2 linked regions of the Casimicrobium huifangae genome follow. The protein of the gene in region 1 interacts with the protein of each later gene in a pairwise test. Links are inferred from orthologs where the notes say so. Each region holds a gene or a part of one and is shown in the gene's direction. Other genes may lie near its edges. The genes, in order: grpE and groL.

What was found.
Region 2: the proteins of grpE (region 1) and groL interact in binary tests that used the Escherichia coli proteins (3 or more experiments, as listed by UniProt). The link is inferred for Casimicrobium huifangae from one-to-one orthologs.

The regions. Positions count from the first base shown.
Region 1 is NZ_CP041352.1:4,146,159-4,152,793, forward strand. The notes cover bases 3,644-6,635. They hold grpE (nucleotide exchange factor GrpE), read left to right. Parts: upstream 3,644-4,840; coding sequence 4,841-5,431; downstream 5,432-6,635. Other genes in these bases: FKL89_RS18780 (S9 family peptidase), read right to left, coding at 3,644-4,441; FKL89_RS18790 (four helix bundle protein), read left to right, coding at 5,510-5,878; dnaK (molecular chaperone DnaK), read left to right, coding at 6,049-6,635. In the rest of the region: FKL89_RS18770 (alpha/beta hydrolase family protein), read right to left, coding at 1-986; FKL89_RS18775 (amidase), read left to right, coding at 1,057-2,427; more of FKL89_RS18780, read right to left, coding at 2,531-3,643. UniProt on the Escherichia coli protein: Participates actively in the response to hyperosmotic and heat shock by preventing the aggregation of stress-denatured proteins, in association with DnaK and GrpE. It is the nucleotide exchange factor for DnaK and may function as a thermosensor.
Region 2 is NZ_CP041352.1:3,946,251-3,962,397, reverse strand. What follows is about bases 902-3,891. They hold groL (chaperonin GroEL), read left to right. Parts: upstream 902-1,566; coding sequence 1,567-3,216; downstream 3,217-3,891. Other genes in these bases: FKL89_RS17885 (hypothetical protein), read left to right, coding at 3,444-3,891; groES (co-chaperone GroES), read left to right, coding at 1,097-1,387. In the rest of the region: FKL89_RS17905 (GDSL-type esterase/lipase family protein), read left to right, coding at 1-56; FKL89_RS17900 (restriction endonuclease), read right to left, coding at 60-683; more of FKL89_RS17885, read left to right, coding at 3,892-5,396; FKL89_RS17880 (tetratricopeptide repeat-containing diguanylate cyclase), read left to right, coding at 5,487-7,109; FKL89_RS17875 (UbiA family prenyltransferase), read left to right, coding at 7,229-8,629; FKL89_RS17870 (S1C family serine protease), read right to left, coding at 8,705-9,730; tRNA 2-thiocytidine(32) synthetase TtcA, read left to right, coding at 9,839-10,855; FKL89_RS17860 (molybdopterin-containing oxidoreductase family protein), read left to right, coding at 10,852-12,948; FKL89_RS17855 (hypothetical protein), read left to right, coding at 12,988-13,731; peptide-methionine (R)-S-oxide reductase MsrB, read left to right, coding at 13,781-14,182; FKL89_RS17845 (MBL fold metallo-hydrolase), read right to left, coding at 14,220-15,287; FKL89_RS17840 (MerR family transcriptional regulator), read left to right, coding at 15,376-15,798; FKL89_RS17835 (PaaI family thioesterase), read left to right, coding at 15,893-16,147.

The DNA.
Region 1 (6,635 bases):
ATAGCCGCAGCGGCGTCGGTCTGAAGCCATCGCCGCGCTGCAGCATCCTCTTTGAGCCAGGCATCGAGAAATTTGAGTGTGACCAGTCGCGTCTTGTCGTGAATGATTCGGGCAACGGCCGGCGGGGTGGCATCGTTGGCTTGCCCAGTTACCCGATCAAGCCACATCGCGTCGCGCAGATCGCCGCCACCAAACACCGAATGGTCGCCCTCTGCAAAGACGACACGATATTTGTTACCCGCCGGTTGCGCATCAAATACTGCTGCGCGGTTGCTGGCCGTGCTGCCAGTGCCCATCACATCACCGTCAATGCTGCCGGTCACACTCAGGAATGGCTCTGCCATACTGCCGTAGCGTTCCGGCCAGGTGCGCTTGAGGCCTTGCGTGGTCGGGCTAAAGGCGATGAAGGCCGAGATGCGGGGTTCAGCGAGTGAACGGATCGGCCCCGGGAAGCGCTCGCCTGCCAGTGCCATTGTCGTCCGGGCGCCAAAGCTGTGGCCGGTCATGGCGACCCGGGCAAGATTGATCCGTTTGGTCCACGCTGGCGCGTCAGCCTTCGCCTGCTGGCGGGTGATTTCATCGAGCACGAATCGGATGTCGTCAACGCGGCCGAGCATCTGCTCCGCCGTCGCGCCGCGCGCCAGCCGCTGCTTCGGTGTACCGCTGCCTGCGCCCTTCCAGAGCGAATCGTCGCTGCCCGGATGCTGCACATGAATGACCAGATAGCCGTGCTGCGCCCAGTGCTCACCCCAGGCTTTGCCGCCTTCACGCGAGCCGCCCAAGCCGTGCGAGAAGATCACCAGCGGTACCTTGTCGGCCCCGTCGGGGACGCGTACCTTAAGTGGCAGACTGCGACCGCGCGCGGTGTCGTTCCAGTCGAGGTCGATCACTTGCGGCGCCCCGTGCGCGATGACGGCAACCAGCAGCGCGGTGGCGGACAACAGCCGGCGCATCAGTCGATACGGGTAATGGTTCAGCATTTTCATGGGCGCAATGTAGCGGTATCGGTACGGCGACCGCAACGCATAATGCAAGCAAACGTTACCGCGCTCAATCATGACCACTATCGCCAACTTGCAGCAAGCCTTTACCGCTGGCACCGACCAACCGTCCGCTCTCGCCAGCCGGCAGCTCAAACTCGCCCTTGACCCGGCTGGCGAAGGTGTGCGCGTATTTCTGGCACTGAGCGACGAAGCGATCCGTGTCGCAGCCACGCACGCAGACGAGCGCTTTCTGGCCGGCGGCGCTGCCGGGCCACGCGCGCTGGAAGGCATCACGATTTCGATCAAGGATCTGTTCGATGTCGCCGGAGAAGTGACCACCGCCGGCTCCACGGTGTTGCGATCGCGCGCGCCGGCCACCGCCGATGCGCCCGCAGTGGCTCGCCTGCGTGCCGCGGGCGCGGTGCTCTTCGGTCGCACCAACATGGTCGAGTTCGCGTTTTCTGGCGTCGGCATCAATCCGCACTATGGCACCCCGCGCAACCGCTGGCAGCGCGAAGACGCGGGCGGCCACGTGCCAGGTGGTTCTTCCAGCGGCGCGGGCGTCAGTGTCGCCGACGGCATGTGCGTTGCGGCACTCGGCACCGACACCGGCGGCAGCGTGCGCATCCCTGCCGCCTTCAATGGTTTGGTCGGCTTCAAACCCACCGCGTTCCGGGTGCCAGTGAATGGGGCTGTACCGCTGTCGTTCCTGCACGATTCAGTCGGTCCGCTGGCCAATTCAGTCGATTGCTGCGCAAGGATTGACGCAGTGCTGGCCGGTGAGTTCTTCAACCCGATGCCGGAAAAACCTGCGCAGCAGTTACGGCTGCTGTGTCCGTCAGGTACCTTGTGGAATGGTCTTGACGCCGAAGTCAGCGCAGCTTGTCAGCGGGCGATGCAAAAGCTGCGTGACGCTGGCGTCACCATCGTCGAAGCAAGGTGTGACGCGCTGGAGGATCTGTTCGCTGCCGGCAATCTGCCTCCAGACAAGCGAGTAATGGGTCGGCTGGCAGAAACCTTCGACTGGCATGCGGCCAACATCGGCGTGGATGGCGCGGGCTACGATCCGCGCGTCTGGCACCGCATCCAGCTTGGCGCCGACGTCACCCGCGCCGAGGTGTCGCAGGCAATTGCCTGGCTGCGCCTGTGGAAGCATCGCATGCACGAGGCGCTGTCGGGCTTCGACGCGATGATCGCCCCCACGGTTGCCTGCGTACCGCCGCCGATTGCGCCGCTGCTCGCTGACGACGCCTTGTTCTTCGCCCGCAACCAGCTCATCCTGCGCAACACGGCCTGGGTGAACATGATGGACGGCTGTGCGCTGACCCTGCCCTGCCACGCGCACGGTCCCGCGCCGGTGGGCCTGCAATTGATCGGTCGTCACGCAGCAGATCACCAGCTGCTCGCCACCGGACGAACTGTCGAGGCCATCCTGCGCGGATAAAAAAAGCCGCAGCCATCGCGTTCTTTGGCGAACGCCGGCTGCGGCTACAAGCCGGGCGAGCCGCCCGGCGAGGATTGGCAATACGGTTGTGCGGGCCGCGCGCCTACTTCGCGGCTTTCAGATGCTTGCCGAGGAATTTCTCCATCGCTTCGTAGAATTCGAACTGGTTCTCCTGCAGACGGAAGCCGTGGCCTTCGTTGTCCTTGACCATGTATTCGACGGCAACGCCGCGCTTCTTGAGCGCCTCGACCATCTGGTCACTCTCGGCTTTCACCACGCGCGGGTCTTTCGCACCTTGGGCAATGAACAGCGGCGTCTTGATGCGCTCCGCGTTGAGCGCGGGTGACGTGGTGGTGAGTTGCGCCTTGTCCTTCTCGGCGTCGCCCACCATTTCGGTCATCATTTCGAGGAACGGCTTCCAGTAGGGCGGGATCGACTTCATGAAAGTGAACATGTTCGAGACGCCCACATAGTCCACCGCTGCAGCGTACAGATCAGGCGTTTTGGTAACGCCCATCAGCGTGGCGTAGCCACCGTAGCTGGCGCCGTAGATGGCGATGCGCTTCGGGTCGGCAATGCCTTCCTTGATCAGCCAGTTGACGCCGTCGGTGATGTCGTCCTGCATGGCCAGGCCCCATTGCTTGAACGAGGCTTCCCAGAATTTGCGGCCATAGCCCACCGAGCCACGGAAGTTCATCTGCAGCACAGCGTAACCACGATTGGCGAGGAACTGGATTTCACCGTTGTAGCCCCAGCTGTCGCGATACCACGGGCCGCCGTGCGGGTTGACGATCACCGGCAGGTTCTTGGCCGGCACGCCTTTCGGCAGCGTCAGGTAGCCGCGGATGGTGAGGCCGTCGCGTGCCGTGTAGCTGATCGGCTTCACTTCGGCCATATCGGCTTCGGCGAGGGCCGGGTTGATCTCCGCCAGCTTGGTCAGCTTGTCGGCCTTCACGTCGTACACGTAGCGCGTGCCCGGCGTGCGATCGTTGCTGGCGGCCACGATCAGCAGGTTTTCATCCTTGGTCATGCTTTGCACGCCGATCTGGTAACCCGGCCGCTTCGCCTTCAGCGCCTTGTAGACGCGCTCGGATTCCTTGTCGAAGAACACGGGTTCGGCTTTTTCAAAGTTCACCATCGTCTGCGTGATGACCTTGCGCGCACGCGACCAGCCGAGCGAATCAACGTCCACATTCGGGTTTTCGTAGATCAGCTTGCCTTCTTTCGCCGTCTTCGGGTCGAACTCGAACAGCGCCGCCTTGTCGCGGCCACGGTTGGAGGCCACGTACATCAGCTTGCTGTCCGGCGTCCAGCCCACGATATCCACCGCTTCGCGGAAGTTGGTGGTCAGCAGCGGCTTGAACGGCTCCGCTTCGGTCTCACGGTAGAGCAGCGTCTTGTTGACGCCGTCGGTCGCGCCAGCGGCGCGCACCTTGCCGGCGTGGTCGGTATTCCACGCGGTAATGTTGCCGGGGTTCTGGGCAACCAGCGTTTCAGCGCCGGTCTTGATGTTGATGCGGTAGACGTCGAACAGGCGCTTGTCGCGCTTGTTGTGGGTGACGAGGATGTGATCGTCGTCATCCGGAAGCGCGTCGAGGATGCTGGCCTGGGTGCCCTCATGCGGCGTCAGGTCCTGCACCTTGCCGGTGGTGATGTCGGCCATCACCACATGGAAGTTCTCGTCGCCACCGAAATCCTTGGTGTAGAGGACGTGCTGCGGCCCCTTGAAGAAATAGTTCGAGATGTCACGCGCCGTCTCGGCGGTGATGCGCTTGACGCCTTCCTTGCTGCCCGCCTTGTCGATCGGCTGCACAAAGATGTTCATGCGCGACTCATACGGCTGCATGAAACCAAGCATCTTGCCATCGGGCGAGAGGCGGAAATAGCCCTGCTCGGGGTTCTTGAAAAAGTCACGCAGGGGGTACTGCCTGGCGGGCTGTGCCTGGGCAGATACCGCCGTTGCCGCGATCAGGCTGGCGCTGGTAAGCGTCGTAAGCCAGTGGCGAAAGTTCATGAATGCTCCTGGTAAGGAAAGAATGTCGCGAGCGACGGGAAAACAGGGCGCGATTCTGCGTTGCGCGACCGCCGTTGGCTAGCCCACCGCGACCAAGACGGAAATTTCTGGCGCGAGTCGCGGAAACGGGCGGCGACGCGCGGGCTGCGGTATCGGTAGCCAGCAGCATTCTGTCACTCACGTCGGCTATCAACTTTTCTGGCAAATGGCGTCGGCAATGGGCTAAGTAGGCAGAATTGCATAATGTCGACTTTATGCGAAATCGGCCCTCATGCCCTTTGCAAATGGGCTTTGTGCAAAAAGTTGATGTTTTGCGATACCCGCACTTGAAATAGGGAAACCGCCCCCTAACTGCTGCTTGTTAATCGACCAACAGTCATTCGAAGTTACGACCACATCATGGCTACGCCAGACGAACAACAATCCACCGCCCCGGAACAATCCGCCGACGCCTCGGTGGCGCAGGAAGCGCCCGCCTGGGCGTCTCCCGAAGAAAAGCTCGCCGCCGCCGAGAACGAAATCGCTGCCCTCAAAGAGCAGCTCAAAGACCAGCAATTGCGCAATCTTGCCGAGATGGAGAACCTGCGCAAGCGCAACGCGCAGGAAATCGCCAATGCCCGCGACTTTGCGGCCAAGGATTTCGCCTTCTCGCTGCTGGCGGTGAAGGACACGCTGGAAATGGTGCTGAAAGACCAGCAAAGCACCACCGAACAGATCAAGATGGGCGTGGACATGACGCTCAAGAACCTCGTCAGCGCCTTCGAACGCGCCAAGGTGAAAGAGGTCAAGGCCGAAAAAGCCAAGTTTGACCCGAACGTACATCAGGCGATGACCCAGATCGAATCGACCACCGAAGCACCGGGCACTGTGCTGCAGGTCTTCCAGAAGGGTTACACGATCGCCGATCGCGTGCTGCGGCCGGCGATGGTGGCTGTTGCGACGGCGCCCGCACCCAAGGACGACGGCGCTGCGCCTGCGGCGCAGGCCTAGGACGACGATGCTCGCTTCGCTTGCATCTAGGACGACGCGGCTCGCGTTGCTCGCTGCTAGGACGCGAGGGGTTGCCGCGTGAACTCTGCTGATGCGCCGCGTCGCTCCCATCGGGACTTTCCGGTCTGGAAGGCGGCGATGGATTTGGCCGAATCCGTTTATGACTTGAGTGCCGGCTTCCCGGCGGACGAGCGTTTTGGTCTGACGTCACAGATTCGCCGTGCCGCCGTGTCCGTGCCGTCCAACATCGCCGAGGGCGCAGGCCGTTCGAGCACTGGCGAGTTGGCGCATTTTCTGGGCATCGCGTTGGGATCGCTCGCCGAACTGGAAACACAAATTGACCTGTCAATCCGGCTGAACATGACCGGTGACGCTACTGAAATCAACAATCAGATCGAAAACGTACGCAAACAACTGATCCTGTTTAGAAGATCGCTCACAACCTAGCCTTGCGTCCTAGCGACGAGCAACGCGAGTCGCGTCGTCCTAGCCGCAAGCGAAGCGACGCGGCGGCGTCTTAGGGGCGAAGCCCCGTCGTCCTCGGTAACGCCACTTGAACGTCAACGAACCGCAACAAACTTTACATAACAACAACACTCTCCACGGAGAAACACATCATGGGCAAGATCATTGGTATCGACCTCGGCACCACCAACTCGTGCGTTGCCGTCATTGAAGGCGGGCAGCCGAAAGTCATCGAGAACAGCGAGGGCGCGCGCACCACGCCGTCCATCGTCGCCTACATGGAAGACGGCGAGATCACCGTCGGCGCGCCGGCCAAACGGCAAGCCGTGACCAATCCCAAGGCCACGATCTACGCGGTAAAGCGCCTGATTGGTCGTCGCTTTGAAGAAAAGGAAGTGCAGAAGGACATCGGCCTGATGCCCTACGCCATCGTCAAAAACGACAACGGCGACGCCTGGGTCGAAGTTCGCGGCAAGAAGATCTCGCCGCCGGCCGTTTCTGCCGAGACGCTGCGCAAAATGAAGAAGACCGCTGAGGACTACCTCGGCCATGAAGTGACCGAGGCCGTGATCACGGTGCCGGCCTACTTCAATGACTCGCAGCGTCAAGCGACCAAGGACGCCGGCCGCATCGCAGGCCTCGAGGTCAAGCGCATCATCAACGAGCCGACGGCAGCCGCACTCGCATTCGGTATCGACAAGGTCAAGAAAGACGGCAAGTTCGCCGTGTATGACCTTGG
Region 2 (16,147 bases), 190 kb from region 1 along the record:
ATGAAGCATTTGCCCGCAGCCTTGCCGACGCGGCGCGGGCGGCGCAGTTGCTGTGACTTTCAGGCAGCGCGTTTGCCGCCGCCGGAGCTGATCACAGTCTGCATCAGCAGCGCCAACTCGGTGCCGGTCACGATGCGGAGGCTGTTCTTCGCGGCAAATTGCCGGGCGGCGTCGCTGGGTGCGTTCAGCGCAATGTAGATGCCCTGCCCGACGTCGTCGCCCGCTGGCGAGGCGAGTGCGGCGGACAGTTCGCGCAGGGGTTCCACGCCGTGATTGGCGGCCTTCCAGCGCCGGTGGCTGACGAGGGCGCTGCGCGAGCCCTTGCTGATGATCCAGTCCGCGCCGCTGCCTTTGAAGCGTGTCACGGTGTAGCCGTCAGCGACGTAGGCGCGCTCAAGCGCGGCGACGAAATCGCGGCCCGGCAGCGCGGCTAGCGCCTGTAATGTGGCGTCGATTTTGGCCGGGCTGGGCGCCTGCCACTGCCGCCACGCCGCGATGGCCCCGATCACTGCGAACGGCAGGCCCGACACCGCACCGACGGCTGCATAGCGGGCGGGGAACAGGCTGTAGCAGGCAAAACCAACGGCTGCGGCGACGGCAAAACTGATCCACCACGGCGAGCGGAGCAGCACCGCGAACAGCGAGCGGTCGGACATCTTGAAGGACGGAAGCGAAAACTGCACGGGCGGGCATCCAGCGGATCGGGAGCGTGTTTGTAGCACGCGGCGCCGGATGTCAGGACCGGAGCAGGCTACGATCATCTTTTCTCAAAAATGCCCATCTGATATGGGCTAATAGCGCATTTTCATCGAAAGTCGACTTTCGCAATTTTCCGCTATGAACCCTTATGAAATGGTAGTTTCATTAAAAAGCCAATATGACGATGCCCTGCCTTCCGGCTTGAAACGTCGCCGTCGCTACCTATAATTAGCACTCATCAGGGGCGAGTGCTAACAATCGGATTTCTCCGCAGTTAGCGCTCGCTACGGTTGCATCCTCTACGCAGGTTGCCAATCGTCCGCCAAGGCCCGATGCGGCTGGCGGATGCCTCCGATTTCAAAACCCGAGAATTGTTCAAGGAGAACTCTTCATGTCACTGAAACTTCGCCCCCTGCACGATCGCGTGATCGTCAAGCGCCTGGAAGAAGAGCGCAAAACCGCGTCCGGCATCGTGATCCCGGACACCGCCACCGAGAAGCCCGACCAGGGTGAAGTGCTCGCCGTTGGCCCCGGCAAGCGTGACGACAGCGGCAAGCAAAACGCGCCGGACGTCAAAGTGGGCGACAAGGTCCTGTTCGGCAAGTACGCCGGCCAGACGGTCAAGGTGGACGGTGATGAACTCTTGGTCATGCGCGAAGAGGACATCATGGCTGTCGTCACCAAGTAACTCGGGCGTACGCAACCGATTGCTTCGGCAATTCCAGATTCAAAAACTAATCAACGAACCCAATTTCGGGCGCCGCGAGCCGGGATGAGCACAAGGCGCCGTTGACCGACGTGTACTGATGTACACGAGGTCGACGGCAACGCAGTGATCGCCCGGCGCAGCAAGCCCAGGAGAAAAACATGGCAGCTAAAGAAGTTGTATTTGGCGGTGACGCACGTGCCCGCATGGTTGAGGGTGTGAACATCCTCGCCAACGCAGTCAAAGTCACGCTCGGCCCGAAAGGCCGCAACGTGGTGCTCGAGCGCTCGTTCGGCGCCCCGACGGTGACCAAGGACGGTGTCTCGGTCGCCAAGGAGGTCGAGCTCAAGGACAAGCTCATGAACATGGGCGCGCAGATGGTGAAAGAGGTTGCATCCAAGACCTCCGACAACGCTGGTGACGGCACCACCACCGCGACCGTGCTGGCCCAGGCCATCGTGCGCGAAGGCATGAAGTTCGTTGCCGCCGGCATGAACCCGATGGACCTCAAGCGCGGCATCGACAAGGCGGTCACCGCCCTCGTCGCCGAGCTGAAGAAGGCCTCGAAGCCGACCACCACCAGCAAGGAAATCGCTCAAGTCGGTTCGATCTCGGCCAACAGCGATGACTCGATCGGCAACATCATCGCTGACGCGATGGAAAAAGTCGGCAAGGAAGGCGTGATCACCGTTGAAGACGGCAAGTCGCTCGAGAACGAGCTCGACGTCGTCGAAGGCATGCAGTTCGATCGCGGCTACATTAGCCCCTACTTCATCAACAACCCGGACAAGCAACTGGCGTTGATGGACAACCCCTACATCCTGCTGCACGACAAGAAGATCTCGAACATCCGCGATCTGCTGCCGACGCTGGAGCAAGTGGCCAAGGCTGGTCGTCCGCTGCTCATCATCGCTGAAGAAGTCGATGGCGAAGCGCTGGCAACCCTGGTGGTCAACAACATCCGTGGCATCCTGAAGACCGTTGCCGTCAAGGCCCCGGGCTTTGGCGACCGTCGCAAGGCCATGCTGGAAGACATCGCCATCCTGACTGGCGGCACCGTCATCAGCGACGAAGTTGGCCTCAAGCTCGAAAGCGTCACACTGGCTGATCTCGGCCAGGCCAAGAAGATCGAAGTGGGCAAAGAGAACACCACGATCATCGACGGCGCCGGCAAGGAAGACACGATCAAGGGCCGTGTTGCCCAGATCCGCAAGCAGATCGACGAAGCGACCAGCGACTACGACAAGGAAAAGCTGCAAGAGCGCGTGGCCAAGCTGGCCGGCGGTGTTGCGCTGATCAAGGTTGGCGCTGCGACCGAAGTCGAAATGAAAGAGAAGAAGGCCCGCGTTGAAGATGCGCTGCACGCAACCCGTGCCGCCGTTGAAGAAGGCGTGGTCGCCGGTGGCGGCGTTGCGCTGCTGCGCGCCCGTCAGGCTGCTGGCACGATCAAGGGTGACAACCACGATCAGGAAGCCGGCATCAAGCTGGTGCTGAAAGCGATCGAAGCGCCGCTGCGCGAGATCGTTGCCAACGCCGGTGGTGAGCCGAGCGTGGTGGTCAACGCCATCCTCGCTGGCAAGGGCAACTACGGCTTCAATGCCGCCAACGACACCTACGGCGACATGATCGAAATGGGCATTCTCGACCCGACCAAGGTCACCCGCACCGCGCTGCAAAACGCCGCATCGGTCGCAGGCCTGATGCTCACCACCGAAGCCATGATCGCCGAAGCGCCGAAAGACGACGCACCGGCGATGCCTGGTGGCGGCGGGATGGGTGGAATGGGCGGCATGGGCGACATGGGCATGTAACGAGCTTCGTCTCCGGGCGCATTGCTTCGTTGCGCTCGACCTCGCGTACGTCAAGTACGCGTCGGCCGAGCGCGCCTCGCACTGCATCCCGGATACTCGCTCGTTGGCTGCTCCAGCCAACCGTAGCAAAACAAAAGGCACCTTCGGGTGCCTTTTGTTTTGTTTGTCGTCAGCGAAACAGGACCTTGGCGCAGCTAAACTGGTGCGGTACTTGCCTCTTTCTGTTCATGCTGCCTCGTTCATCGCTCTTTCGTTCCCTGCTGCTGTCACTTGCGGTGACATTTGGCCTGCTGTCTGCCGCCCTGGCCGGTCCGGTCCGTGACGGCAATTACGCCGGGCAGCTGCAGTGCAGCGCGGTAATCGGCAACCCGTCGAACGCTGGCTGGTCGTCGCCCGTTGAATTGCAGGTGGTGGGCGATACCGTGCTGTGGCAGCGTGGCAATGGGCAGTTCAGCGAGTCAGCGCAGGTGCGTTGGTCACGCGGTGGCTTCGAGATTGACGCGCTGGGCGCGTGGTCGCCCGCCTCGCGCAAGCAGGGGCGTTGGCGTACCGTGGGCTCGCTGCGACTGGAGGGCAACGCAGTCGCCGGTGCCATGCGGCAGATTTCCACGGCCGGGGACCAGGTATTCCGGCAGTGCAGCGTGAACATCCCAGTCACGCTCGCCGCTGCCACCCGCGCCGCTCCGCCAGCACCGTTGCCGCAACCGCCGCATGATCCAGTGCGCGCGCAGGCGACCGAGGACTGTGCGTGGAAGGGTGGAGCTGCGTGCGCAAACATGCTCAATGTCGAAGCGCGGGCACAGGCGAGTGACGCCAACGGCAACGCCGCAGCCGCGCGGGCGGGTGGGGATCAGCGGCGTCCTCCCGTCGGCAACGCAGGTGCTTCGGGCGCGGTTGTGGTCCCGCAACCGGGTCCGGCAGTTGTGCCGCAAGCGCCGCCGACCATGGAGCCGCCAATCACACCGCCTTCGTCAGGAGTGACCGCCAGTAGCGCGCCGTTTGCGCAGCCGGGAGCGACGCCGCAGCAGTCACCGGTCTCGACGAGCGTCGCCGATGCAACCCCCACGCCGGTGCCCGGCGCGGCGAATCCCTCGTTCCCAGTGGCAACGACGGCGGCAGACATAGGCAGCGCCCGTCGCTACATCGCGGCGGGCACCTTTGGCAGTTACTGGATCATTTGGGTGATCGTCGGCGCGGTACTGACGTTCTATCTGCCGCTGTCGTTCCTGCTGGCCAACCCGGCGGGCGCGATCAGCCAGTTGAGCTTCATGAACCTGCTCGACATCTTCAACCGTACCGGCAAGATCCGGCCCTACGCGGCCGAGGCACAGTCGTGGGCGATGATGGGTCTGTTCGGCGTCGCGATGCTGGTGACCGGCCCGCTCATCATCTGGTTCAACGCGGGGGTGCCGTGGGTGCACGGCAAGGATGGCGCCAATACGACGATCTGCTGCGTTGAACGACCTGAGTACACCGACGACAAACGGTTCGCCATTGATCTCTATCGTGACGACCCGTTCCTGCCCTGGTACATGATCAAGACGATCCTCACCAGCAAGGCCAACGGCCCGTGGAAGCTGCGTGTGCTCGACATCGAACGCGCGCAGTTTGTCGATCTGCGCGGCTTTGGCAAGACCGAAGATCAGGGCTCGACACTGGTGCTGGACCACAATGAAAAGTACCTGAAGACGCAAACCAGCGCTGATCGTTTGCGCATCATGGTCGAACGCGAACCGGTCGTGGTGGTGGACATCCCGGCCTCCGGCGTCGGCCTTCGTCGCTGGCCGACCAATGAGGGGCAGCAGGTCTCGCCTTACACTGTGATCAAGAAGGGCGGCAACGTCACCTATGAGGCGCAGGACGCACTCCGTCGTGGTGTTGCCGCATTCCCGGTTGCCGACGTCACCGACGCTGGTGCCCGCACACCGCTGTTGCTGGCACGCGAGAAGCCGGACAACGATGGTCTGCTCGGTGCGCTGAAAGGGCTATGGAGTCTGGTCGCCGACTGGGAGCGCTTCGCCTGGGTCGACGCCAACACCGGGCAAGTCAGGAAGACGGTCACCCTGTTCGGCAATGCCCGTCACGCCGGCAGCACGCCGGATGGCGGCGCGCATGTCTTCGTCGCGACTGGGGGTTATCTGAAAGTCGTCCGTACGCCGGAGCTGCGTAGCGGCGACTGATTCGCGCCGTCGCCGGCCAGATTGGCCCGGTGTTTCGCGAAAGGCGGAACCGGGCGAGCGGGCCGTAGCAGCGCGACGTACACTGAACCCATGCGCAAGCTGAAGTCACCTTCCCGCCGCCACGTCGAGGCCGAGCTTGCCGTGCTCCGGGCGTTGCCGCAGGTGCTCAATGTCGCTGCGCTCGAGCGTGGTGAAGCGCTGTTGACCGGTTATCACGGCGACTTGTCGACCGACGAAACGCTGTATGTGCTGCGTCTGTGCGCCTCCGGTTGCCAGGCAGCAGGACGCTGGCTCGAAGGCCTCCAGTTTGCCAGGCGCGGGCTCGATCTGGCGATTCGCGAACATAAAGCACGCGACAAGATTCCGCTGCTGGCCATTAGCGGCAATATCCACCTATTCCTGCAGAATTTCCACCTTGCCATTCGCGCCATGCGCGAAGCAATCACCATCGCCGAGCAGGAGCACCTGCCGGACGAGCAGGCCAAATTGCTGCAGAGCCTGGGACCGATGTACGCTCAGCTGGAGCAGCATGACACCGCGCTGTCGCTGTTCGAACGGGCCTGTGCGATCGCCACCACCAAACCGCTCGCTGCGGTTCGTACGGCGGCGCTCAACAACATGGCACGCGAGTATTGCGCGCTGGGGCGTCTGGATGAAGCTGCCAGCAAAATCGACGAGGCGATGACCATCGCGCAATCGCCCGTGTTGCGTGAATGGCTGCCCAACCTGCTGCATACGCGTGCCGAAGTCGCTGCCCGCCAGGGCCGATTGGCGGATGCCGTGGTTGACGCTGATGCGGCTGCCGTGCAGTTGCGCAGCCGCCGCAACGTTCATTCCTTGCTGCGGGTATTGATCGATAACGCGCGCTGGCTGGTCGCGCTTGGTCGTCATGATGACGCTCGCGCCCGGCTGGATGAAGCTGCCATGCTGCCCGCCGATCCGTCGCTGCACGCGATGCGTGAAGACGCCGCGCTGGCCCGCGTCCAGCTCGAACGCGATGCTGGCGATGTCGATCGCACGATGGATGCCGTTACCGACTTTCTCGCTGCCCGAGCCGACGCACATCGGGTGCATCTGGCAAGCCAGCGTATCGCCGTACAGTTTGTCGAAGAAGTGGAACGCACCGAGGCGCGCGGGCGTCGCGAGTCGGCAGCGGTCAACGAACTGACTTTGCGTCTGATCGAAACTCAGGCCGAGGCGCAGAAAATGGCGCGTCAGGTGGCGCGTGACCCGCTGACAGGAGCGCTCAATCGCGTCGCCTTCGAGGCGGCGATTGGCAAGCTGGCCGGCGGTCCGCAGCAACCGGTGGCGTTGATCATGATCGATGTTGACGACTTCCGCGCCATCAACGCCGAGCGCGGCCACCTCGCCGGCGATGCCGTTCTGGAGGGTGTTGTCGAGCGCTTGCGGCAGGCGCTGCGTGTCAATGACCTGATGGGGCGTGCTGGCGACGATGAATTTCTCGTGCTCTGTCCCGGTGTCGGTCCGCGCATCGCAGCAGCGATTGCAGCGCGGGTGTTGACCAAAGTTTCGGAGAGCCCGGTGGTGCATGACGGCAAGGCGATCGCAGTGACCGTCAGCGTCGGTGTGGCCTGCGCGCATAGCAAGGCGCTGGCGACGCTGCCCTATTTGTTGAAGCGGGTTGATGCGGCGATAAGGCGAGCCAAGCAGGCCGGCAAGAACCGCGCAGTGACGGTTCGGGTCAACGACTGACCCAACCGACGCCAGCCACGACGGTGGTTGCTTTCGCAGCGTGTAGCATGCGCCTTCGCATCCACTGTATCTGCGATTGCCGCGACTGCGTCAATGGCTGCTGACTCGCGCTGACCATCATGCCTGCCCCAAACCTGCGACCACTGGTGGTGGATCTCGACGGAACACTCTGCCGCACTGACACCCTGTGGGAGACATTTTTCGCGGCTTGGCGGCGGCGCTGGTGGCTGCCGCTGGCGGTGCCGCTCTGGCTACTGCGTGGGCGCAGTGCGTTCAAGCGACAGCTCGCATCGATGGCGTTGCCGGACTTCCCCAGCTTGCCCTGGAACACGGCAGTTGTCGATGCCCTGCGCGACGCGCGTGCGGCAGGGCGCACCACAGTGTTGGCCACGGCTGCCGATGACCTCGTGGCGCAAGCTTGTGCTGCTGAGCTCGGCCTGTTTGACCGGGTGATCGCGTCCGACGGCATACGCAATCTGAAGGCGCATACCAAGGCGGAACGACTGGTGCCACTGTTTGGCGAACAGGGCTTTGACTACATCGGTGATTCCCGCGCTGACCTCGCTGTATGGCCACACGCAGCGCAGCGCTTCACGGTGTCATCGCTGCTGCCGGCGGGCGGGCAGCGGTTGCCGGGTACACCCGCCGCAGGCGGTGTCGGTCGTTGGCTGAAATTGCTGCGCGTGCGGCATTGGGTCAAGAATGTGTTGGTCTTCGTGGCACCGCTTGCCGCTCATCAGTGGGCGGTGGCGGCGTCCTGGCACGCTACTTTGCTGACATTTGCCGCCTTCTGTGCTGTGTGTTCATCCATCTACGTGGTGAACGACCTGTTCGATCTCGCATCCGACCGGGCGCACCCAAGCAAGCGGAGACGGCCATTGGCGGCCGGGGATCTGCAACTGGCGCCTGCAGCGTTAGCGTCCGGGGCGCTGCTCGCTGGTGGTCTTGTGCTGGCCTGGTTCGCCGGATGGGCCGCCGTCGCGGTGATCGGTGCCTATGTGCTGGTGAACGCGGGCTATACCAGCTGGCTCAAGCGGTTGCCGGTGTACGACGTATTCTGTCTGGCTGGCCTCTACACGTTGCGCATTGTTGCTGGTGCGGTGGCAGTTGGCGTGCCGCTTTCGGCATGGCTTGCCGCGTTTTCCGTATTCGCGTTTCTGAGTCTGGCACTGTTGAAGCGGGCAGCCGACATTGATCGTCTGGCGCCTGACCAGGCGCTGCCCGGCCGTGGTTACACGGGGCGAGACGCAGCCTTCGTCAACGGTTTTGGTGTCGGGTCAGCGATTGCCGCCTGTCTGGTGCTCGCGCTTTACGTGGCGAGTGACCAGGTCAGCACGCTATACGGCGATCCGCTGTGGCTGTGGGGCATGGTGGCGGTAGTGCTGCTGTGGCTCGCCCGGATGTGGCGTCTGGCGATGGCGGGCCTGATGGACGATGACCCGGTATTGTTCGCCACCCGTGACGCGGTCTCATGGGGGTGCGCACTGGCAACCGGGGTCTGCGTTGTGCTGGCGGTTTAGCCAGCTGCGGCGATTTGCAGGCCGACGCGACAACGGCCGTTGTGAGGTCACAACGGCTGCAAGGCTGGTGAGCTTCTAGTGCACGGTGCGCGCAGCGAAAAAGCCGTTGCGATCAATGCTGCGCACCCAAAGCGTCAATTCCCGGTCACCGCGCATGACTTTCAGCGGGACTCGGACGCCTGCTTCGCCGCGCGCCCACACTGCGCGATAGAACTCAGCCAGCGTTTTGACGGCGGTGGGCCCGACGGCAGCAATGATGTCACCGCGCTCCAGCCCGGCCCTGTCACCGGGGCCATCCGGAGAGAGGCGACCGACGTTGACACCATCTTCATCCTCGAACGTCGTGATGCCCAACCACGGCCGCTGCGCACCCTTGCGCTGGCCGGTTTCAATCAGCTCATCGAGGATCGGTTTCAGGATATCGACCGGTACGAACATGTTGCCGGGTATGCCTTTGCCCTTGCCGTCGGCATCACGAACAAACAGCGAGCCGACGCCTACCAGCTTGCCCGAAGGCTCGATCAGCGCCGCGCCGCCCCAGTCGGCAATCGGCGGAAAAGTGAAGATCGCACTGTCGAGCAGATATTCCCAGCCGCCGGTGAATTCGCGGCGGGAGGTAACAAAGGCCGGAGCAATGTTGCCGCGCGCACCAGCAGCGAGCACGGCATCCTTCTCCTTGAGTGCCCTGGCGTCGCCCAGCACGAACGGTTCGCCCTGTGCTGGTGCCAGCAGACGCACGAGGCCTAGCCCGGTCTCCTGGTCGAAACCCGCCACTTTGCCGGGAAGCCTGCGGCCCTTGTGGTCGGTGATTTCCACTTCATCGGCCTCCATGATGAGGTAGCCGATGGTGAGCACGAGACGCGGCGACAGCAGCACACCGTTGCCTTCACGCTCGGCACCCAGCGTGGCATTGCTCCGGGCCGACGGCGCCGCCAGCGTCCGCAGCTTCACTACTCCCGAGATCGCCTTCTCGATAACCTCCGCGCTCATTTTGTCGGAGAACTTTTCACCCGTCGTTATGTCCTGGGCGAGCGTGGCAAACGCCGCAACAATCATCGCCAGCGTGGCAAAACCTGCGAACAAAGTGGTCAATCGGCGCATCGTCTCGCTCCTTGCTGCATCGGTGAACGACAAACCCTGGCCGTGGCCATAGCGTTGCTTTTCGGGGCAGAAACACTGCAGCACGGCTTGCCTGCCTAAAATACTCGCATGAATCAGGCCAATACCGCAACCGAAGTTTCTCTGTCGGTCGCCGAAAGCACACAAACGCCCGTAGCGACAGCGCGGCAACCGCGCAAGCTGCCGTTCTCGCTCACGCGCGAGGGCAAACGCCTGCGCAACATTGTGGGTGCCGCAGTCACCGATTTCGGCATGATCAGCGAAGGCGACCGCATCATGGTTTGCCTCTCGGGCGGCAAGGACAGCTACACACTGCTCGACCTGTTGCTCGCGCTGCAAGTGGTGGCGCCCGTGAACTTTGAACTGATCGCTGTCAACCTCGATCAGAAGCAGCCGGACTTCCCCGAGCACATCCTCCCGCAGTATCTCGAACAGCTCGGCGTCAATTTCAAGATTGTTGAATCGGATACGTACTCCATCGTCACACGAGTGCTCGAGGAAGGCAAGACCATGTGCTCGCTGTGTTCGCGGCTGCGCCGCGGCATTCTCTATCGCACCGCGAAGGAGTTGGGCTGCACCAAGATTGCGCTCGGACACCACCGCGAAGACATCCTCGAAACCTTCTTCCTGAACATGTTCTACGGCGGCAAGCTCAAGGCAATGCCGCCCAAGCTGGTCTCCGACAACGGCGAACACATTGTCATCCGCCCGCTCGCCTATGTGCGCGAGAAGGACATTGTGAAATACGCGAAGGAGCGCGAGTTCCCAATCATCCCCTGCAACCTTTGCGGCTCACAACCCAATCTGCAGCGCGCCGTGGTCGGCCGCATGATCGAGGACTGGGACAAGAAATTCCCCGGCCGCGTCGAAACCATGTTCCGCAGTTTGCAGAATGTGGTGCCGTCGCATCTGGCGGATTCGAAGCTGTTTGATTTTCAGGGGCTATCTTCCGTTCGTGGTGAGCCTGTCGAACCACACGCACTGGCGCAGTTCGACGGTGGCGACACTGCCTTTGACGTCGATCCCGAAATTGAATCAGCCATGCAGCGCGACGCGGTGCAGGCGCAGACCGACAAGCCCGTGTTCGCCGCGGTCTCGGCGCAATGAGCGCATCAACCGCGAATCTGACAGACGTCCTCATCGTCAAGGGCGCCTGCCCGCACGACTGCCCGGACACTTGCGCTCTGGAATATCACGTTTCCGATGGCAAGCTGGTCGACGTCAAGGGTTCGTCGACGCACAGCGTCACGGCCGGCGTGCTGTGCACCAAGGTCGCGAAGTACCCGCTGCGTACCTATCACCCGACCCGAGTCAAAACACCGCTCAAGCGCGTTGGCGCCAAGGGTGAAGGCAAGTTCGCACCGATCTCGTGGGACGAGGCACTCGCGACCATAGCGGACAAGTTCAGGTCAATCATCACGGACCACGGGGCCGAGGCGATCCTGCCGTACAGCTACGCCGGCAACATGGGCATGCTGCAGTACGGTTCGATGGATCGCCGCTTCTTCCACGTCCTCGGCGCTTCGCAGCTCGACCGCACCATCTGTGCGAGCGCCGGCGCGGCCGGCCTCACGGTGACGCTGGGCTCGCGCCTTGGGACCGACATTGAGGCCTTTGCACACAGCGAGCTGATCATCCTGTGGGGCACCAACCCGATCACGTCGAACCTGCATCTGTGGAGCCGCTGTCAGGAGGCCAAGCGGCGCGGCGCCCGGCTGATTGCGATTGATCCCTATCGCTCACTGTCGGCCGAGAAGTGCCATCAGTGGTTGCCAATCAAGCCCGGCACCGACGCCGCGCTGGCGCTGGCGATGATGCACGTATTGATTCGCGACGACCGTCTCGATCACGAATACATCGCTCGCCACACCCTCGGCTTTGGGCCGCTGAAAGAGCGTGTCGCCGACTGGACGCCAGAGCGTGCCAGCGCTATTTGCGGTATTCCGGCGGCAGACATCGAAGCGCTCGCTGCAGCCTATGGGGCCACGAAGAAGGCCGCCATCCGGCTCAACTACGGCATGCAGCGTCACGGTGGCGGTGGCATGGCGACGCGCACGATTGCCTGCCTGCCGGCGTTGACCGGCGCGTGGCGCGAGGCGAGCGGCGGCCTGCAGCTCTCTACCTCGGGCGCTTACCCGATGAATCTGGGCTATCTTGAGCGACCGGATCTGATGCCAAAGCGCGGCGGTAAGCTGCCGCGCGTGGTGAACATGAATGCGCTCGGCGATGCGCTGACCGTTACCAACGATCCACCGGTCAAATCGCTGTTTGTCTACAACTCCAATCCCGGCGCGGTTGCACCCGATGGCAACGTGGTGCTGCGCGGCCTCGCCCGCGAGGATTTGTTCACTGTCGTGCACGACGTGTTCATCACCGATACCGCCCGCTTCGCCGACATTGTGCTGCCGGCGACGACCTCGCCCGAGCACGACGACATCAACCGCAGCTACGGTCACTACGATCTCGTCATCAACCGGCGTGCGATTGCTCCGGTCGGCGAAAGTCTGCCCAACACCGAGCTGTTCCGTCGTCTCGCGCGGACAATGGGTCTCACCGATCCCTGCTTTGGCGAGGACGACGAGTCTCTGATCCGCCATGCCTTCGACTGGAATCATCCTTCGCTCGCCGGCCAGTCCTTCGACGCACTGGAACGCGACGGTTTCCTGCGTCTGAACTACCCGAAAAAGGACGGTTTCATCACCCCGTTTGCCGATGGCGGCTTTGGTACGTTGTCTGGCAAGTGCGAGTTCTATTCGGAAACCTTGGCCAGTCGCGGCCTTGACCCGCTGCCAAACTACGTGCCACCGCACGAAGGTGACGCGAGCGACGTGGCGAAGGAGTTCCCACTGGCACTGAACACGCCGCCGCTGCGCAACGCCATGAACAGCACCTTCGGCAACATTGACGAATTGATGGCCGGCTATGGCGCGCCGACGTTGCAACTGCACCCTGCCGACGCGCAAGCCCGCGATCTCACCGACAGCCAGCGTGTACGCGTGTGGAACCGCCGCGGCAGCATGCAGCTCACCATGCGGCTGAGCGAAAACACCCGGCCGGGCGTCGCCACCATTCTCTGGGGGCACTGGCGCAATCATCCCGGCGCCGATGGTTTCGTCAACGATCTCACCAGCCAGGCGCTGGCCGACATGGGCGGCGGCGCCACGTTCTACGATTGCCGGGTTGAGGTGGCTGCGCTATAAGGCTGCTTTCCGCTCTCGACCTCTTCACGAGCTTGCGCCATGCCCTATGCCCTTGGTGTAGTTGATCTGCTTATCGTCGTTTTCTTCGCCACGCACGTGCTGCGCACCGGGCGCCCCTGGTACTGGATCATGATCATGACGATGGCGCCGTTTCTCGGCAGCCTGATTTACTTCATCAGCGAGTACCTGCCGGAGATGCGCTATTCACGCGGCGGCCGCAAGGTATTGCGTGCAGTGGAGGCCGCCGTTGATCCCAATCGGGCAATGCGCGAGGCGGAAACCGAATTCGAGCGCTCGCCGACGGCTGCCAACCGCGCTGCGCTGGCGGCTGCACTGTCCGCAGCCGGTAGCTACGACGAAGCCATCAAGCATTACGACGAGTGCGCCAGTGGCAGCTACGCAAAGGATGTGCATTTCGTGCGCAGCCTTGCTGCCACCAATCTGCTTGCAGAGCGCTGGTCCGCTGCGCGAGCCAGCTACGAGCGCCTCTTCGCCCTCGGCAAGGATGCGCGGCAGCCGGACGACGATCTTGGCTACGCCTTTGCGCTTGCGCGTCTGGGCGATGGCAGTGCCGATGCGGCCTTCCAGCACGCCGTCACCACCGCCAATGGCCCGGTGGCCCGTTGCCGCTATGCGCAGTATCTGGACGAATCGGGCCGTCGCCGTGAAGCGCGCGAACTCTACGAGCAGGTGGTCAAGGAAGGCCGCCTCGCGCCCGCCCACACACAGGATTTGCACAAAGCCTGGTACAGGCTGGCCGCCGATGCCCTGAAAGCGCCGTAAGGATCATGGCCGATTCCACTACCAACGGCGTCAAAGCAGGATTTCTGTCATGGAAAAAATAGTCAAGACCGACGCCGAGTGGCGTGCCCAGCTCACCCCGGAGCAATACCGAATCACGCGCAAGCATGGTACCGAGCCCGCGTTTTGCGGCGGCTTCTGGGACCACGACAAGACTGGTGTCTATCACTGTGTCTGCTGTGACTTGCCGCTGTTCGCCAGCGACAGCAAATTCGATTCTGGCACGGGCTGGCCCAGCTACTTTCGTCCGACGGTCGCTGATCATGTCACGATGCACGAGGACAACAGCTTCGGCATGCGGCGAACAGAAGTGCTCTGCGCCCGCTGCGATGCCCATCTGGGCCACGTATTCCCCGACGGGCCGAAACCAACCGGACTACGCTACTGCATCAACTCCGAGGCCCTGCAGTTTGTAGAAACTGCGCCGGGCTGAAACCGAGGGCCGTAGCGGCCCTCAATCCAATGCAGAATCAGGCCGCCATTCCAAAACGGATGCGACCATCGTCACCGACGTTACGTGTGAGCCGCCCAATTCGCCAGCCGTGATTTACGTGCGCTACCGCTTCGGCGATGGCGAAGAAGAGCTGGTGATTGTCGAGCTTGCGGCGGAACAGCGTGGGGATCAGATCTGCTGCGGTTTTTGGACTTTCGGCGACGGCGCCGTAGAGCTCGTTCATGCGGTCTTCGTGGTGCGTCTCCAGCGCTTGCACGCGTGTCGCGATGCCACTAAACGGCAGTCCATGCGACGGCAGCACCAGGGTGTCGGCTTCGCAATACTTGAATGCCTGCAACGAACTCACGTAGTCAGTCACCGGGTCAGCAAGTGGCGTCACCGGCCACACATTGATGTTGGTGGAAATCTTCGGCAGCAGCATGTCGCCACTGATCAATACCTTCAACTCTTCGCAGTAGAAGCTCAGGTGCTCCGTGGTGTGACCGTAGCCACCGATCGCTGACCAGAACTTGCCACCCATTTCCACCGTATCGCCCGGCATGATGCGGTTGCAGCATGGCGGGCGCGTGGGCACGCCAAAGCTGTAGGTGTTGCCGCGATTGGCCGTGACATCAATCTGTTCTTCGGTCAGGCCGTGCGCCCGGAAAAACGCCGCCAGATTGCTGCGCTGATAGGCGCCACTACCCTCAGCCACGCTGTGCGCAGCGAGCAGTTCAGTCAGACTCATTTCCACAATGATCGCGCCCTGCGAGGTGGCGAAGTGCTCAGCCAGCCATTGCGCGTTGCCCAGGTGATCCGGGTGATAGTGGGTCACGACAATGCGCTTGAGCGGCTTGCCGCCCATCGTCTGCGCAAAGTGCTGTTGCCACAGCGCCCGCGTTGCATCGACGCCGAAGCCGGTATCGACCACTGTCCAGCCATCGCGCGGGTCGTCCGCACTCGCGGGTTCCTCGATCAGCCAGAGATTGATATGGTCGAGCGCGAATGGCAGCGGCATGCGGATCCATTTGATGCCGGGTGCGATGTCGATGAACTCGCCGGGTGCGGGCGGCGCAGCGTGCGGGAAGGAGAGTGCAGCAGTCATGCAGCCGATAGTAGCCGAATCGGTCGTCGGTTGACGTTAACGTCAACTTATCACGACACGATCAGGTGCGTTGCCATAAACTCCATGCATGCCAGAACCCATTGCTACTGCGCCCGGCGCACCGGCGACCGCTCGTCGCGAAACCTTCACCATTACCGAGCTCGCTGATGAGTTTGCGCTTACCACGCGCGCCATCCGCTTCTACGAAGACCAGGGTCTGCTCGCGCCGGAGCGGCGCGGCACGCGGCGCCTGTACACGCCGCGCGAGCGGGTGCGGCTGAAGCTGATCCTGCGCGGCAAACGGCTTGGCATGAGTCTGGCCGAGATCGCCGAAATCCTTGATCTTTACAAGGCGGACAACAGTGAGCGCTCGCAGCTCGAGAAATTCCTCGAAGTGCTGGCGCGACGTCGCGACATGCTGGAGCAGCAGCGCGAGGACATTGATGTCGTGCTCGCGGAAATTTCCGCGATTGAGAGGGACTGCCGCAAACGGTTGAAAGCGGCTCAATAAGCCAACCGTGTTCGGGCTGCGCAGACGCGGTCGACGACGACAGAATTTGAAGTTACGTTGACGTAAACGTCAACGTGTCGTCTAGAATGCTGACATGCTGACTGCGCAAAAAACAACCGATATCCTCAACATCCTGCAGGCGCAGGGCGCAATGCGGCTGATCGGTGCGCGCGTGACGGAGGTTGACGAAGGCGTGGTCGAGATGGAAGTTGACTTCAAGCCGGAGCTTTCGCAGCAGCACGGCTACTTCCATGCCGGCATCATCGCGACGCTGGTCGATACCGCCGGTGGCTGCGCAGGAGCCACCATGATGCCGCCCGGCAGCGGTGTGCTGACGGTGGAATACAAG